2 linked regions of the Parazoarcus communis genome follow. The protein of the gene in region 1 interacts with the protein of each later gene in a pairwise test. Links are inferred from orthologs where the notes say so. Each region holds a gene or a part of one and is shown in the gene's direction. Other genes may lie near its edges.

Region 1 (8,200 bases):
TGGCCGACCAGGGCATCACCGCCACCGCAAGTTATCCACAGGAGGATGCGATCCACGATTCCGAAGAAGGGCCCGCCAGCCTTCTTCGGAATGGCGAACGCCCTTCTTCGGAATCCGAAGCAGGGCCGAAACCCGCGCCAGACGGCGCTCTTCGGAATCCGAAGCAGGACCGTACAGTACGTAGTAGTCGTATTGATGAAGTACGTACTACCGCGCAGGCGCGCGCGCTGGGCGACCTGCAATGGCCCAAGCGTTTCGCGGAACTGAAGGCGGAACAGCAAGCCGGCGCCAGGATGGCGTTGCAGCAAGTGGACGCTGCCCTGCGGCAGGCTGTGCTGGACGAGTGGGCCGCACGGTGCGGCAAGCATGGCATCCGCAACCCCGCCGGGTACCTGTTCGGCATCATCCAGCGCGCCATGCGCGGCGAGTTCAATGCGTGGGCCAAGCAGACCAGCCCGGCAGCGCCAACACCATCGGCGGCGCGAGCGCCACCGCCCGAGCCGCCGCGCAACGTCGTGCCGCCCGCGGTGGCCCGGCAGCACATCGAGCGCCTGCGCGATCTGCTGCGCAAATCCTGAGCGCAGGGCCTGGCAAGGCCATGAAGCAGACCTCCTTGGCGGTCGGCAGAAACGGTCCCCAGGGGACGGCTGTGTGGTGAAACGCCGGACGACGGCGCGACATGCTGCGCAAAACCTGAGTAGAGCGCCTGCAAGACCATGAAGCAGACCTCCATGGCGCTCAACGGAACGGTCCACTGGGGACGGCTGCGCGGCGAAGGATCGTGTCGAACGGCAGCGCGACGTGCGGTGCAGTACGCATACCGTCAACGACCGAGGCACGGAGCGCCAACGTGAATGCTCCGGCCTCCAAGGGACCGTTGCGCGCTGCGCCGCCAGCGCGCATAGAACCGGGGGCCGGCTCATTTCGGTTTGTTGACTGACTGCCTTCCGCTGCATGCGGATGCTGGCGGCTCCCTGTCCAACTGCGAGCGCTCACCATGGCAACCAGCAACGAACCATTGCAACTCAACCTCGGCTCCCTGCGCAGCGCGATGTCGCTGACGCTGCACACGCATCACGCTTCCCGCATCTGGCACGGCCGCGCCGCCGCCGAAGGGCGACCCGGCATCGTCGGCCTGAACGGCTACATCGCGGTGATGAATAAGATGAAGCGCGGCTCGGAGCAGGACGACCCCTACAGCGACTGGTGGATGCTGCGCATCGAGGACAAGCTCGACCAGACCAGGACCACGCTGCAGACCTTGCGCAAACAAGTGGACCAGGCACTGGCGGGCGTGCCTGCGGCATTGAGCCTGGGCGAGAACCTCAACGTGCAGCCCGTCAAGCTGCCGCTGTTCGTCAATGCGCAGTTGGGCTTTGCCGCCGTCTATCTCCTGGCCGACTACGACGACATCGCGCGCAAGCTGATCCTCGCCCACCACACCGCGCTGATCGACCGCAGCACTTTGGAGCGCTGGCTCAACGAGGGCGCGCACGCGCTGCGCAGCCTGTTCTCGCTGGCCCAGCAGTACCGCTACTCGGGCTGCACCCGCGACGATTTCGCGGCGAAGAATGCCGCAGCGCGGGTCGCGCTGGAGAAGTTCGGCGAGTTGCCGCAGGACGTCCTCGAAGGCACGCGCCGCTCGACGTTTGCGCCACCCATGGTGCGCCGTGGTCTGCAACAGCGCGGTGAGAATCCTGCCGCAGCCGCTACCAGCGTCGATGGTGATGCGGCCGCTGCTGCCGACCCGTCCGAAGGCGCAGCCACTGCCGGCGAGGACGAATCCGCATGAGCGATCTGAACCAGCCGACCCGCTACTTCCGGGGCCTGCAACAGGGAGCCTTCATGCGCCTGGAACACGCGGCCTCTCTAAAAGGCCTTTTAAAGCCTTTTAAAGGTAAAGGGGACTTGGAGGCCTGGGCCAGCCAGTGCTTCGCCATGCGCGACGAGTTGATCGGCCTGGCGCAGCGACAAGTGCTGCAACAGGCCGGTGGGCATCCCTTCCATCTGCTGCCCGTGGAACTGGCCCAGCAGACCACTGGCGCGGGAACGACGTTCCTGCGCTGGCGCAGGAACGACCGCTCGGCCATGGGCGTGGCCCTGTGGCAGGAGCTGATGGCGAGCACCAGCACGCCGGTCAACCTGCTGGCCGACCTGCACGCGATCGAGCTGCAGCGCATCACGCTGAACATGCAGATCAGCCTGTTGCACACCCTGGGTAGGCAGGCCCAGGAGTGCGCCAGCAAGGCCGCCGAGGCGGAAGACGCCTACCTGCGCCGGCTCGCGTCCATACCCCCCGGAGTGCGCGATCGGTGATCGCGTCGGGCACCCCAGCACGCGCCCGACGCCGACATGGCACGGGTATTTCAACCACCAAGGAGATTGCACCATGAGCACGCATTTTTCGGGCGAAGGCAACATCGGCTCGCCCCCCGAGTACCGGGAGTTCCCCAACGGCAACGACGAACCGCGGCGCTTGTTGCGGCTGAACGTGTATTTCGACAACCCCGTTCCCACCAAGGGCGGTGACTTCGAGGACCGCGGCGGCTTCTGGGCGCCGGTGGAAATCTGGCACCGCGACGCCGCACACTGGAAGGACCTTTACCAGAAGGGCATGCGCGTGCTGGTCGTCGGCCGCATGGAGCGCGAACCCTGGACCGACAACGAGGATCAGCCGCGCGAGACCTGGCAGATCAACGCGCGCAGCGTCGGCATCCTGCCGTTCCGCATCGAGTCCGTCGTTCTGAGCCCCAAATCGCAGGAGACCGCACAGGACGCGCAGCCCAAGCCCCAGGCCGCCCAGGAACCGGCAGCGTCGAAGGAGCCCAAGCGCAGGAAGTGATCCGGCGTGGGGGCGGCCGCAGTACGTTGCCGCCCCCCATGTCCTCGCGAGCTATCCCCAGGGGATAGCTCCATCAGCGTCCACCGGCTTCCGCGCGCTCCCGAACATCGCGGCTCCCGGCTCGCACACCGCCGGCCGCACGCCATCCCGCCCAAGCCGTTCCATCGGCGTGAAAGCGGTCGCTGCCGCATGCAGCTTGTTTGCTGCTGCCCCAACAGGCGCTCGGCATCCTCGATCCCAGCAACTCCATGAACAACGGGAAGCGGATGGACGGACATGCGGCTGTTTCTGTGCGAGAAGCCCTCCCAGGGCAAAGACATCGGCCGGATTCTCGGCGCCACGCAGCGCGGTGAAGGCTGCCTCAACGCCTCCGGTGTCACGGTCACCTGGTGCATCGGCCATCTCGTCGAAGCGGCAGCACCCGAGGTCTATGACGCGGCGCTCAAGCGCTGGTCGCTGGAACAGCTGCCCATCATTCCCCAGCAGTGGCGGGTCGAGGTCAAGCCGAAGACCGCCACGCAATTCAAGGTCGTCAAAGCGCTTCTGGCGAAGGCGACCCAGCTTGTCATCGCCACTGACGCCGACCGCGAAGGCGAACTGATCGCACGCGAGATCATCGACCTGTGCGGCTACCGCGGTCCCATCGAACGCCTGTGGCTGTCGGCGCTCAACGATGCGTCCATCCGCACCGCGCTCGCCAAGCTGCGGCCCTCGGCCGAGACGCTGCCGATGTATTACTCGGCGCTGGCGCGCTCGCGCGCCGACTGGCTCGTGGGCATGAACCTCAGCCGGCTGTTCACCGTGCTCGGGCGGCAGGCCGGCTACGATGGCGTGCTGTCGGTCGGGCGTGTACAGACCCCGACGCTCAAACTCGTGGTGGACCGCGACCGAGAGATCGCGGCCTTCGTGTCCGTGCCGTACTGGGCCATCGACGTGTCGCTGTCCGCAGGCGGTCAGACGTTCACCGCGCAGTGGGTGGCACCCGATGCCAGCACCGACGACGCCGGCCGCTGCCTGCGGCAGCCCGTCGCACAGCAGGCCGCGCAGCAGATCCGCGCCGCGGGCAGTGCCCAGGTGGTGTCGGTCGAGACCGAGCGCGTGCGCGAAGGCCCGCCGCTGCTGTTCGACCTGGGCACCTTGCAGGAAGTCTGTTCCAAGCAGCTTGGGCTGGACGTGCAGGAAACCTTGGAGATCGCCCAGGCCCTGTACGAGACGCACAAGGCCACGACGTACCCGCGCTCGGATTCGGGCTACCTGCCCGAAAGCATGTTCGCCGAAGTGCCCACGGTCCTGGACAGCCTGCTCAAGACCGATCCCACGCTGGCCCAGATCATGGGCCAGCTCGACCGCACCCAGCGCTCGCGCGCCTGGAACGACGGCAAGGTGACGGCGCACCACGGCATCATCCCGACGCTCGAACCCGCGAATCTCTCCGCCATGAGCGAGAAGGAACGGGCGTTGTACCGGCTGATCCGGGCACATTACCTGGCCCAGTTCCTCCCGCACCACGAGTTCGACCGCACCGTGGCGGATCTCTCCTGCGGCCAGCAGAAGCTGGTGGCTACGGGCAAGCAGGTCGTCGCCCGCGGCTGGCGCCTGGTGCTGGCCGAGTCCGAACGTGAAGGCAGCGCCGATGAGGATGGCGACGCCCCCGTGCGCACCCAGGTGCTGCCTGCGCTGCGTGACGGGATGGCATGCCAGGTCGCCGGGGCCGACATCAAGGCCCTCAAGACGATGCCGCCCAAGCCCTATACCCAGGGCGAACTGGTCAAGGCGATGAAGGGCGTTGCGCGTTTCGTGACCGACCCGCGCCTGAAGCAGAAGCTCAAGGACACGACGGGCATCGGCACCGAGGCGACGCGGGCCAACATCATCAGCGGGCTGATCGCCCGCGGCTATATCGTGAAGAAGGGGCGCTCCATCCGCGCATCGGATGCGGCGTTCACGCTGATCGACGCCGTGCCCGCGGCGATTGCCGACCCCGGCACCACCGCCGTCTGGGAACAGGCGCTGGACATGATCGAGGGCGGACAACTCACCCTGGATGTGTTCATCGGCAAGCAGGCCGCCTGGATTTCGCAGTTGATCGCGCAATACGGCAGCACGTCCCTGTCCATCAAGGTTCCCCAAGGACCGGCTTGTCCGCAGTGCGGCGCACCCACGCGCCAGCGAACCGGCAAGAGCGGCCCGTTCTGGTCGTGCAGTCGCTACCCCGACTGCAAAGGCACGCTGCCGGTGGCAACCGGCACGTCCAGGCGTGGTGCCTCGCGTCCACGCCGTACCAGTGGCGGTGGCCGCAAAGGCGCCTGACCGCCCCCGTTCCCCGTGAGCCATGCCCGCCATCGGCGGCGTGGCCCGTGTCCCGCATGCCCTGCGGGACGCCCCAGCGCGCAACGCCTTCTTGCTCCGTGTGCGCGTCCCGTCCGGCCGGCCCCGGCCGCGGGACCTGAAGGTGGCTTCTCCGCGAACCGCACCCCGCGCGTTCTCCTCGTCTGCATTCCTTCCGCCGCTGCGAAGGGTCCCCCGATGGCTTGCCTGTGCGAGCCATCCGGAGACCCTTCGCGGTCAGCGGTATTCGGTGCCGGTGCCCGCCGGCGCAAAAACGGGCTCCCTTTGTGCGCGGATGTGCGCCAGACGATGCCGGCCCCAGCCACGACATGGGCCGGGTGTGATTGCTGGATGAGCAGACGGTTCTAGCGACGACCGGGCCTGCCAATCAGCCCACGGGTGGTTCTTCTTTCCTCCCGAGCCGAAGGCCCCTGGGGCCTTCGGCGCCTTTCTCCTGCCTTTCAACGCCCCGGCCAGGGCGATGGCCCTGCGCCACACGAACGGGAGACCCACATGACCGCCAACATTGCAATCCGCCTCACTACGCACCGCCGATGCACCGAACTGCAAGGCGATCGGCAATTCCATGGCCGTGCTGTGCGTCGCGTGGCTGGGGACGCCGGCTGGTGCAGTACCTGCACAAGACGGGATCGATCGCTTCGGATTGATGCAAGACGCGGCCGGCGGGTCGCGCGATCCTCCCTCCTGCATTGCCGACGCATCGGCAACAGCCAGCAGCCAGGGTGTCCAGACTGCCGTGGGTTCCGCCCACGCCACCCGCCAGTTCGCCCCGGCATCTCTCCGGCGAACGCTGCCCACCGGGCATCGATGCCACCTTCCTCCAACCCACGGGATGTATGCCGCGTCCCGTCAGGGGCGTGTCGTCAACCCGGTCGATATCAGGACTTCCCATGGACACCATCACCCGACAAGACCGCATCACCCTCAAGAACCTCAAGGTCGCGGATTTCGCGAGCGAGGAAACGCTGTGCTTCACCGCCACCGTCATGTTCGACGGCAGGCCCATCGCCGAAGCCCGCAACGACGGACACGGCGGCTCGACGTTCGTGCGCGCGTTGCAAGGCCAGGCCGCGCTGCTGGCCCAGGCCGAGGAATTCGCCAAGAGCCTGCCGCCGGCATCGCTCGACGTCGAACGCGAAGACGACGAGCCGCTTCTCATCGACATGACGCTCGACTTCCTAGTGGACCAATTGGCCGATGCCATGCACGCGGAGCGCAAGCTGCGCACCGCGTTCAACCGCGACATCGGCAACAAGGTGCTGTTCATCAAGGACGGCAGGCTGCTGTTCCTCAAGGGCATCAAGCTCAAGGCCATTGCCGACCGCGCAGCGTATTTCGCAAAGCTGCGCAGCCGACAGGACCAGCCCATCGTCATCCTGGCCGAGCTGCCAGCGGACGAGGCATTCGCCATCTGGAAGCAGCATGTCCTGGGCGACAAGCCCCGCTGATCCAGCCTCACCGCACCGTCATGACCGCCCCGCACTTGCTGCGGGGCTTTTCTTTGTCTCTGCGTACATCAATCGGGGCTGGACCAGATGCCGATTTCCAACTGACGTGGCGCGCCCCCCCCACGAAGCTGCCCGCATGCTCGCTGATTCGTCAGCACATGCCAGCAGCCAGGGTTTCAGGCTGCCGCGGGGTTCTCCCCGCGCAACCCACCAGTCCGCATCGCATCCATTGCGCGGACGCGCGTCGCCAAGACGCTGATGCTTTTTTTCAACCGCGTGCGGGAGCTGCCATCCCGTGAGGGACAGGGCCCCGCTTTTCCAAGGAGCCCATCCATGTCCCAGCAAGCCTCTTTCGGCCGATTCGGTCAATTGGCCTTGACCTACTGCGGCAAGTTCCTGCCGCTCGAAGTCCTGCACAGCGCCGCCGGCCACTACATCGGCACGCGCGATACCGAAGGTCCCGTTTCGCGGGAATCTCGTGAGTACTTCCGCAGCCATGCCGCGGCTCAACGTGCCCTCGAAAGAGGCGGCTGGTCCCAGCTCGCCGTTCCCTGATCCAACTGGAGGAATCACGTCATGAACCAGCTACTGCCGCAGGAAGTCGTCGATCAGATCGTTCGGGAAGAACGGCATTTCAGCGCCGCGCCCCAAGCCTTTTTCGAGGCATGGAAGCGTGGTGTCGAGATCGCCGGCCCGCAATGGTTTGGCGATGGCACCCGTGAAGGTCTGAACCAGGCCAAGAGCAAGTGGGATCTGCGCCCCGACATGCTGCGCCTCAACGACGCCCTCGGCGTCCTGAGCAGCGGGGAACGCATGTTCCTGTCCGCGATGGTCAGCTTCTACAACGCGCGCGAGGGCGGTGCCATGCTCAAGCGCTGCCACTTCAACGGGTTGTCGGACTTCGACGGCCTCGATCTGCCTCGTCGCCAGGTGATCGCCGACCTCCTGCTGAACTACAGCGGTTGGTGAGCCGGTCCCCGGCACACCTTCATCACTGCGTTCACGCGACCCCATGAGGGACATGCGCCTCGCCCGAGGCCATGTCCCTCGCGTTTCTCCCCGCCCAGTGCCATCCGGCATCAGGCGGTTCCCCTGCGGATGCCATCGTCCGCAAGGGCTGGCTCCGTTCATTCATCGAAAGGAGCCTTCATGGCCAACAATTACTACGAAGCCACCGGCGTTCTCGTGCTCGACCGTGTGACGCCCGTCATCCAGGCGCTGTTCGGCGCCTTCGCGCTGGACGAGAGCCATCCCGGCAACGGGCAGGCCTACATCGCCCAGATCGCCGAGACCACCAATCCGCAATGGCCGGACGTGCTCGATGGCCTGGAAGACCTGGCCACGCAACTCGGCATTCCGATGCCGGACGACGAAGGGCTTTCGATCCCGCCGCTGCTCGAACTGCTCGCCGTGCACTTCGGTGCCGATGAGGACGAAGAGCTGGGGAACTTGATCGAGCGTCATTCGTTCGAGGACACCGCCGATCTCGACGCATTGTTTCTGATCGCCACCCGATTCGATGACGGCCACCACCTGACCGCCATCCAGTTCGAGGGATGCT
Region 2 (5,591 bases), 3.6 Mb from region 1 along the record:
GGAATCGCGCGCGCCTTGCGGTAGAGCTGGATCAGCGGCCCGTGATCGGTACCGAGGTTCTCGCAGATGCCTGGATACACGCAGGACAGGCGGCGGCACGAACGCTCGATCTCCGGGTCCTTGCACGCCATGCGGTACATGTTCGCGGTCGGCCCCCCGAGGTCGGAGATATGCCCCTTGAAGTCGGGCGACTTGTCGCGGATCTCCTCGATCTCGCGCAGGATCGAATCTTCGGAGCGGCTCTGGATGATGCGTCCCTCGTGCTCGGTGATCGAGCAGAAGGTACAGCCGCCAAAGCAGCCGCGCATGATGTTGATCGAGAACTTGATCATGTCCCAGGCCGGAATCCGTGCGCCGGCATAGGCCGGATGCGGCTGGCGGGCGTAAGGCAGCCCGTAGACGAAATCCATCTCCGGCGTGGTCAGCGGAATCGGCGGCTGGTTGAGCCACACGTCGCGCGCGCCGGGGCCTTCGCCATGAAGTTGCACCATCGCCCGCGCGTTGCCCGGGTTGGACTCGAGGTGGAACACCCGCGACGCGTGGGCATAAAGCACCGCGTCGTCCTTCACTTCTTCATAGGACGGCAGGCGCACAACGGTGTGCTCACGCTGCGCACGACGACTGGCCACACGCTCTTCGCGGCTTACGATGCGTACCGGCTGCGCGCCATCGGCAGCCGCCGCAGGCGCAGCCGCGGCGGGCTCCATCGAATACGGATCGGGGTGTGAGTCGATGCGGCCGGGTCGGTCAATCGCGGTCGATGCTGTCTCCTCCCAGCCTTCGGGGCGCGAGCCTGGTTTGACCATGAAGGCGGTGCCGCGAAGGTCGCGGATCGACTCGATCGGCTCACCGGCATCCAGCCGCTGCGTCAGCGCTACCAGCGCGCGCTCGGCGTTACCGAACAGCAGGATGTCAGCCTTGGAGTCGGGCAGCACCGAGCGCCGGACCTTGTCCGACCAGTAATCGTAGTGCGCGATCCGCCGCAGCGAAGCCTCAATGCTGCCGATCACCACATTCACGCCCGGAAAGGCCTCTCGCGCACGCTGCGCATACACAGTGACCGCGCGATCGGGCCGCTTGTTGGGCTCGGCGTTCGGCGTATAGGCGTCGTCGGAGCGGATCTTGCGGTCGGACGTATAGCGGTTGACCATCGAATCCATATTGCCGGCGGTAATGCCGAAATACAGCCGTGGTTTGCCCAGTGCCCGGAAAGGCTCTGCCGAATGCCAGTCCGGCTGGCTGATGATGCCGACGCGAAAGCCGTGGGCCTCCAGCAGCCGGCCCACCAGGGCCATGCCGAAGCTGGGGTGGTCGAGATAGGCGTCGCCGGTAACGAGGATAACGTCGCACGCATCCCAGCCGAGCTGTTTCATCTCGGCGCGGGACATGGGCAGGAACGGAGCCGGCTTGCGGCGGGACGCCGAGACCGGAAGAATCGAAGGGGAAGCACTCATGATGGGCGCCATTGTATCGGTCCTTGGCCGTTGGCCATCGCTCCTGCTTGCACCTTTTTACCAATCACCCTGCGCCCTCGCCTGCATTTCGGTCCATTTTGCCCCCCACCCACCACCGCCTTTACATTAGAGTTTTCGTAATCTCTAATGCACTGACACACCCACAACAAGAGGAGACACCCATGCTCAGCAAATTCATCCGTGGTGCAGCGCTCGTCGTCACCGCATTGATGGCCCTGCCTGCCAGCGCAGAAACAACGAATGTCGTTTATCACGTCAACGAAGGCGTACAGCAGGCCAGCCGGGCCATCGGAAACATCCGCAACCATCTCAATGCCGACCCTGACACCAGGATCGTGGTCGTCACACACGGCCCCGGCATCGATTTCCTGCTCGACGGAGCCGAAGATGCCCAGGGTCGGCCGTTCAGTGGCTCGATCGGCGAACTGGCGGCGAAGGGCGTCGAGTTCCGCGTTTGCAACAACACGCTCAATGCACGCAAGCTGACACCCGCTGCCGTCGTGCTCGAGGCCAAGGTCGTCCCCAGCGGCGTCGTCGAGGTTGCGCGCCTGCAGGCCAAGGAGCACTTTGTATACCTCCGCCCCTGACCTCAGTCCTCTGCCCCCTCACCACCAACACGCCTGCGCACGCCGGTAGTGAGGGGGCCCGGCTGGAAGGCGGCTGCACATGCTAGACTCGCCCGGCTCCATCCTGTGGCAGATCCATGCAGATTCACCTTGTTCTCCCCGGCCTGCTCTGGCCCAGCGCAACGCTGCTTGGCCCGGCAGCAGACCTTGCACTGCCCGGCCTGCATCAGTTGCTCGGATTCGGGCAACGGCAGATCACGGACTTCGAACCTTTCGACCGCCAGATCGCACGCCTGTTCGGCCTCGACACCGATCCCTTGCCGCTGGGCACCCTGCGCCGTCTCGGCGAACCGGCCACGATGCCTGCCACCGACGAAGACGGCGACGGCGAGTGGCTGTGCGCCGACCCGGTCAACCTGTCTTTCGCCCGCGAGCATCTGCTGCTGGGCGAATTTCCCGCCAATGACATCAGTGCCGCGGAAGCCGACGAACTGATTGCCGCGCTCAACGAGAACTTCGCTGACATCGGTCGCTTCGAAGCCAGCACCCCGACTCGCTGGTATGTGCGACTGGCTCAGCCCACCCGCGCAAAACTCTACCCGCTGCACGACGTGGTCGGACGTCCGATCAAGCACTTCCTGCCCGAAGGAGACGACGCCCGGTTATGGCAGCGAACCCTGAACGAAGTTCAGATCGTGCTCCACAACCACCCCGTCAGTCAGGCCCGCGAAGCCGCCGGGCGCCGCCCGGTAAACAGTCTGTGGTTCTGGGGCGCAGGCCAGATGGAGATCGCACCGCGCACACCGATGGCGACAGTTCAGGCCAGCGACCCGGTCAGCATCGGCTTTGCACGTGCGGCGGGTGCGCAGACATCGGCACCCGATGCGACTCAGGCACTCGCACAGGACACGCTGGTCGTCCTCGACACCCTGCTGCGGCCCTCACTTCAGCTCGATCTCGACACCTGGCGCAGGGGTCTCGTCGCCCTTGAGCGCGACTGGTTCGGTCCGCTGGCCCAGGCTTTGCGCAGCGGCCAGTTGCAACAACTGACACTCAGCGCCCCGGGCGACCGCTCCACGCTACAGCTTCGCGCCGGCGCCCGCGACCACTGGCGCTTCTGGCGCAAACCGCTCACGCTCGACGCGCTCCTGAAATCCATGGCGCCGCCACCCGCGGTGCAGCCCACGCCCGATCAGCCCACGCAATGACCCGTATCCAGACCCGCGAAGTTTCTCAGCGCACCGTCTCGGCCCTCGTCGATGCCGGCATCCACCCCCTGCTCGCCCGCCTCTACGCCGGCCGCGGCATCCGCAACAAGAGCGAGCTCGACACCTCGCTGCGCGCCATGCTGCCGCCGGACGCCCTGACCGGCACCCGAGAAGCGGCGCAACTGCTCGCCGACGCAATCGAGGCCGGCGCCCGCATGGTGATCGTCGCTGACTACGACTGCGACGGCGCCACCGCCTGCGCGGTGGGCGTGCGGGCGCTGCGCGCCTTCGGTGCCGATGTGCATTACCTCGTGCCCGACCGCGTCACCCTTGGCTACGGCCTGACCCCGGCCATGGTGGAGATCGCCGCGCGGCTCGAACCCGATGTGCTGATCACCGTCGATAACGGCATCGCCAGCGTCGAGGGTGTTGCCGCCGCGCGCGCTCACGGCATGGCCACCGTGATCACCGACCACCACCTGCCGGGCGACGCCCTGCCCGAGGCGGATGTGATCGTGAACCCGAACCAGCCCGGCTGCGACTTCCCCAGCAAGGCGCTGGCCGGCGTCGGCGTGATGTTCTACACCATGCTTGCGCTGCGCGCGGAACTGCGCGAGCGCGGCGCCTTCCAGGGCAGCAAGGAACCCAACCTGGCCGATCTGCTCGACCTCGTCGCGCTCGGTACCGTGGCCGACGTGGTCAAGCTCGATCACAACAACCGCATCCTGGTTTCGCAGGGCCTGCAGCGCATGCGCGCGGGCCGCATGCAGCCGGGCGTGCGCGCATTGTTCGCCATTGCCAGCCGCGATCCCTCACGCGCCAGTGCCTTCGACATGGGCTTCGCTCTCGGCCCCCGGCTCAACGCCGCCGGCCGCCTGTCCGACATGAGTCTCGGAATCGAATGCCTGATCACCGACGACCCCGGCCGCGCAATGAACATGGCCCAGGAGCTCGATCGCCTGAACCGCGAACGACGCTCGATCGAAGCCGGCATGCAGGAAGAGGCCCTGCTCCGCCTCGAAGGCTTCGATGCCGGCAACAACGCCAGCATTGCGCTGTTCGAGCCCGACTGGCACCAGGGCGTGGTCGGCATCGTTGCCGGCCGCATCAAGGAAAGGCTGCACCGTCCCACCATTGCCTTCGCCCGCAGCAGCGACGGCGAGCTCAAGGGGTCGGGCCGCTCGATTCCCGGCCTGCATCTGCGTGATGCGCTAGACCTCGTCACAAAGCGCGAGCCCGACCTCATCGTGCGCTTTGGTGGCCACGCGATGGCGGCCGGTCTCACCATCAACGAGTCCGCGCTTGATCGTTTTCGCGACGTCTTTGAGGAGGTGGTCAGCAGCCTGGTGGATCCGGCCGACCTGCAGCGCCGCATCGAAACCGACGGTGCGCTCGAGTCCGGATACATGAGTCTGGAATCAGCCCGCATGCTTGATCAGGAGATCTGGGGCCAGGGCTTCCCGGCGCCAGTATTCGACGACGTTTTCCGCGTCGAGCGTCAGCGCCTGCTGAAGGACAAACATCTCAAGCTCGAACTGTCGCGCGGCGGCACACGGTATGACGCCATCCAGTTCAACCATGCAGACGGCGCGCCAGGAGACATTCGTGCGGCATTCAAACTTGCCATCAATGAATACAATGGCGTATCCAGTGTGCAGTTGATGCTGGAACACTTCGAAGCTGCCTGACGCAAAAACAAGGCAGCCATTTCCCCCGACGACCTGACATCCCGGAGACCAGACCATGGCCTACGACAACAACAACGTTTTTGCCCGCATCCTGCGCGGAGAGCTGCCCTGCCAGCGTCTTTACGAGGACGAGCACACCCTCGCCTTCCTCGACATCATGCCGCAGTCGGAAGGCCACACACTGGTGTTGCCCAAGGCGCCGGCCGAGTTCATCACCGAGATGACCGACGCCTCGCTCGAGGCCACCATGCTCACGACGCGCAAACTTGCCCGTGCAGTGCAGGCGGTCACCGGCGCACCGGGCCTGCTGTTGTCGCAGTTCAACGGTGCGGCTGCCGGCCAGACCGTGCCGCATGTTCACTTTCACATCATTCCGCGCTTTCCCGACCAGCGTCTGAAGTCGCACGGTCGCGAAAAGGCCGAGCCAGCCGAGCTTGCCGCACTGGCCGAGCGCATCATCGCCGAACTCGCGAAATCTGCCTGAGCACTCGGCCCGGCCGCACCCCGGGGCTTAAGGCTTCGGGGTCTTGTCGGCCATGCGCTGGATGTCATCCACCACCACCGACAGCGCGTTGGTGGAGACGAGCACTTCCACCAGCGACAGCACCAGCGACACCGCCAGCGTAACGATGCTGACGCCGAACATCAGCTTTC

The links.
Region 2: the proteins of CEW87_RS01400 (region 1) and recJ interact in binary tests that used the Escherichia coli proteins (3 or more experiments, as listed by UniProt). The link is inferred for Parazoarcus communis from one-to-one orthologs.

What each region holds. Positions count from the first base shown.
Region 1 is NZ_CP022188.1:312,607-320,806, forward strand. Bases 2,643-5,635 are described here. They hold CEW87_RS01400 (DNA topoisomerase III), read left to right. Parts: upstream 2,643-3,118; coding sequence 3,119-5,152; downstream 5,153-5,635. Other genes in these bases: CEW87_RS01395 (single-stranded DNA-binding protein), read left to right, coding at 2,643-2,842. Outside these bases: CEW87_RS01380 (STY4528 family pathogenicity island replication protein), read left to right, coding at 1-578; CEW87_RS01385 (PFL_4669 family integrating conjugative element protein), read left to right, coding at 998-1,792; CEW87_RS01390 (DUF3158 family protein), read left to right, coding at 1,789-2,316; more of CEW87_RS01395, read left to right, coding at 2,390-2,642; CEW87_RS01405 (hypothetical protein), read left to right, coding at 6,082-6,639; CEW87_RS01410 (hypothetical protein), read left to right, coding at 6,973-7,194; CEW87_RS01415 (hypothetical protein), read left to right, coding at 7,216-7,608; CEW87_RS01420 (hypothetical protein), read left to right, coding at 7,789-8,200.
Region 2 is NZ_CP022188.1:3,939,348-3,944,938, forward strand. What follows is about bases 2,592-5,591. They hold recJ (single-stranded-DNA-specific exonuclease RecJ), read left to right. Parts: upstream 2,592-3,245; coding sequence 3,246-4,937; downstream 4,938-5,591. Other genes in these bases: CEW87_RS17990 (hypothetical protein), read left to right, coding at 2,592-3,249; CEW87_RS18000 (HIT family protein), read left to right, coding at 4,993-5,421; CEW87_RS18005 (DUF2721 domain-containing protein), read right to left, coding at 5,449-5,591. In the rest of the region: CEW87_RS17980 (YgiQ family radical SAM protein), read right to left, coding at 1-1,388; CEW87_RS17985 (DsrE family protein), read left to right, coding at 1,637-2,062; more of CEW87_RS17990, read left to right, coding at 2,179-2,591. UniProt on the Escherichia coli protein: Single-stranded-DNA-specific exonuclease.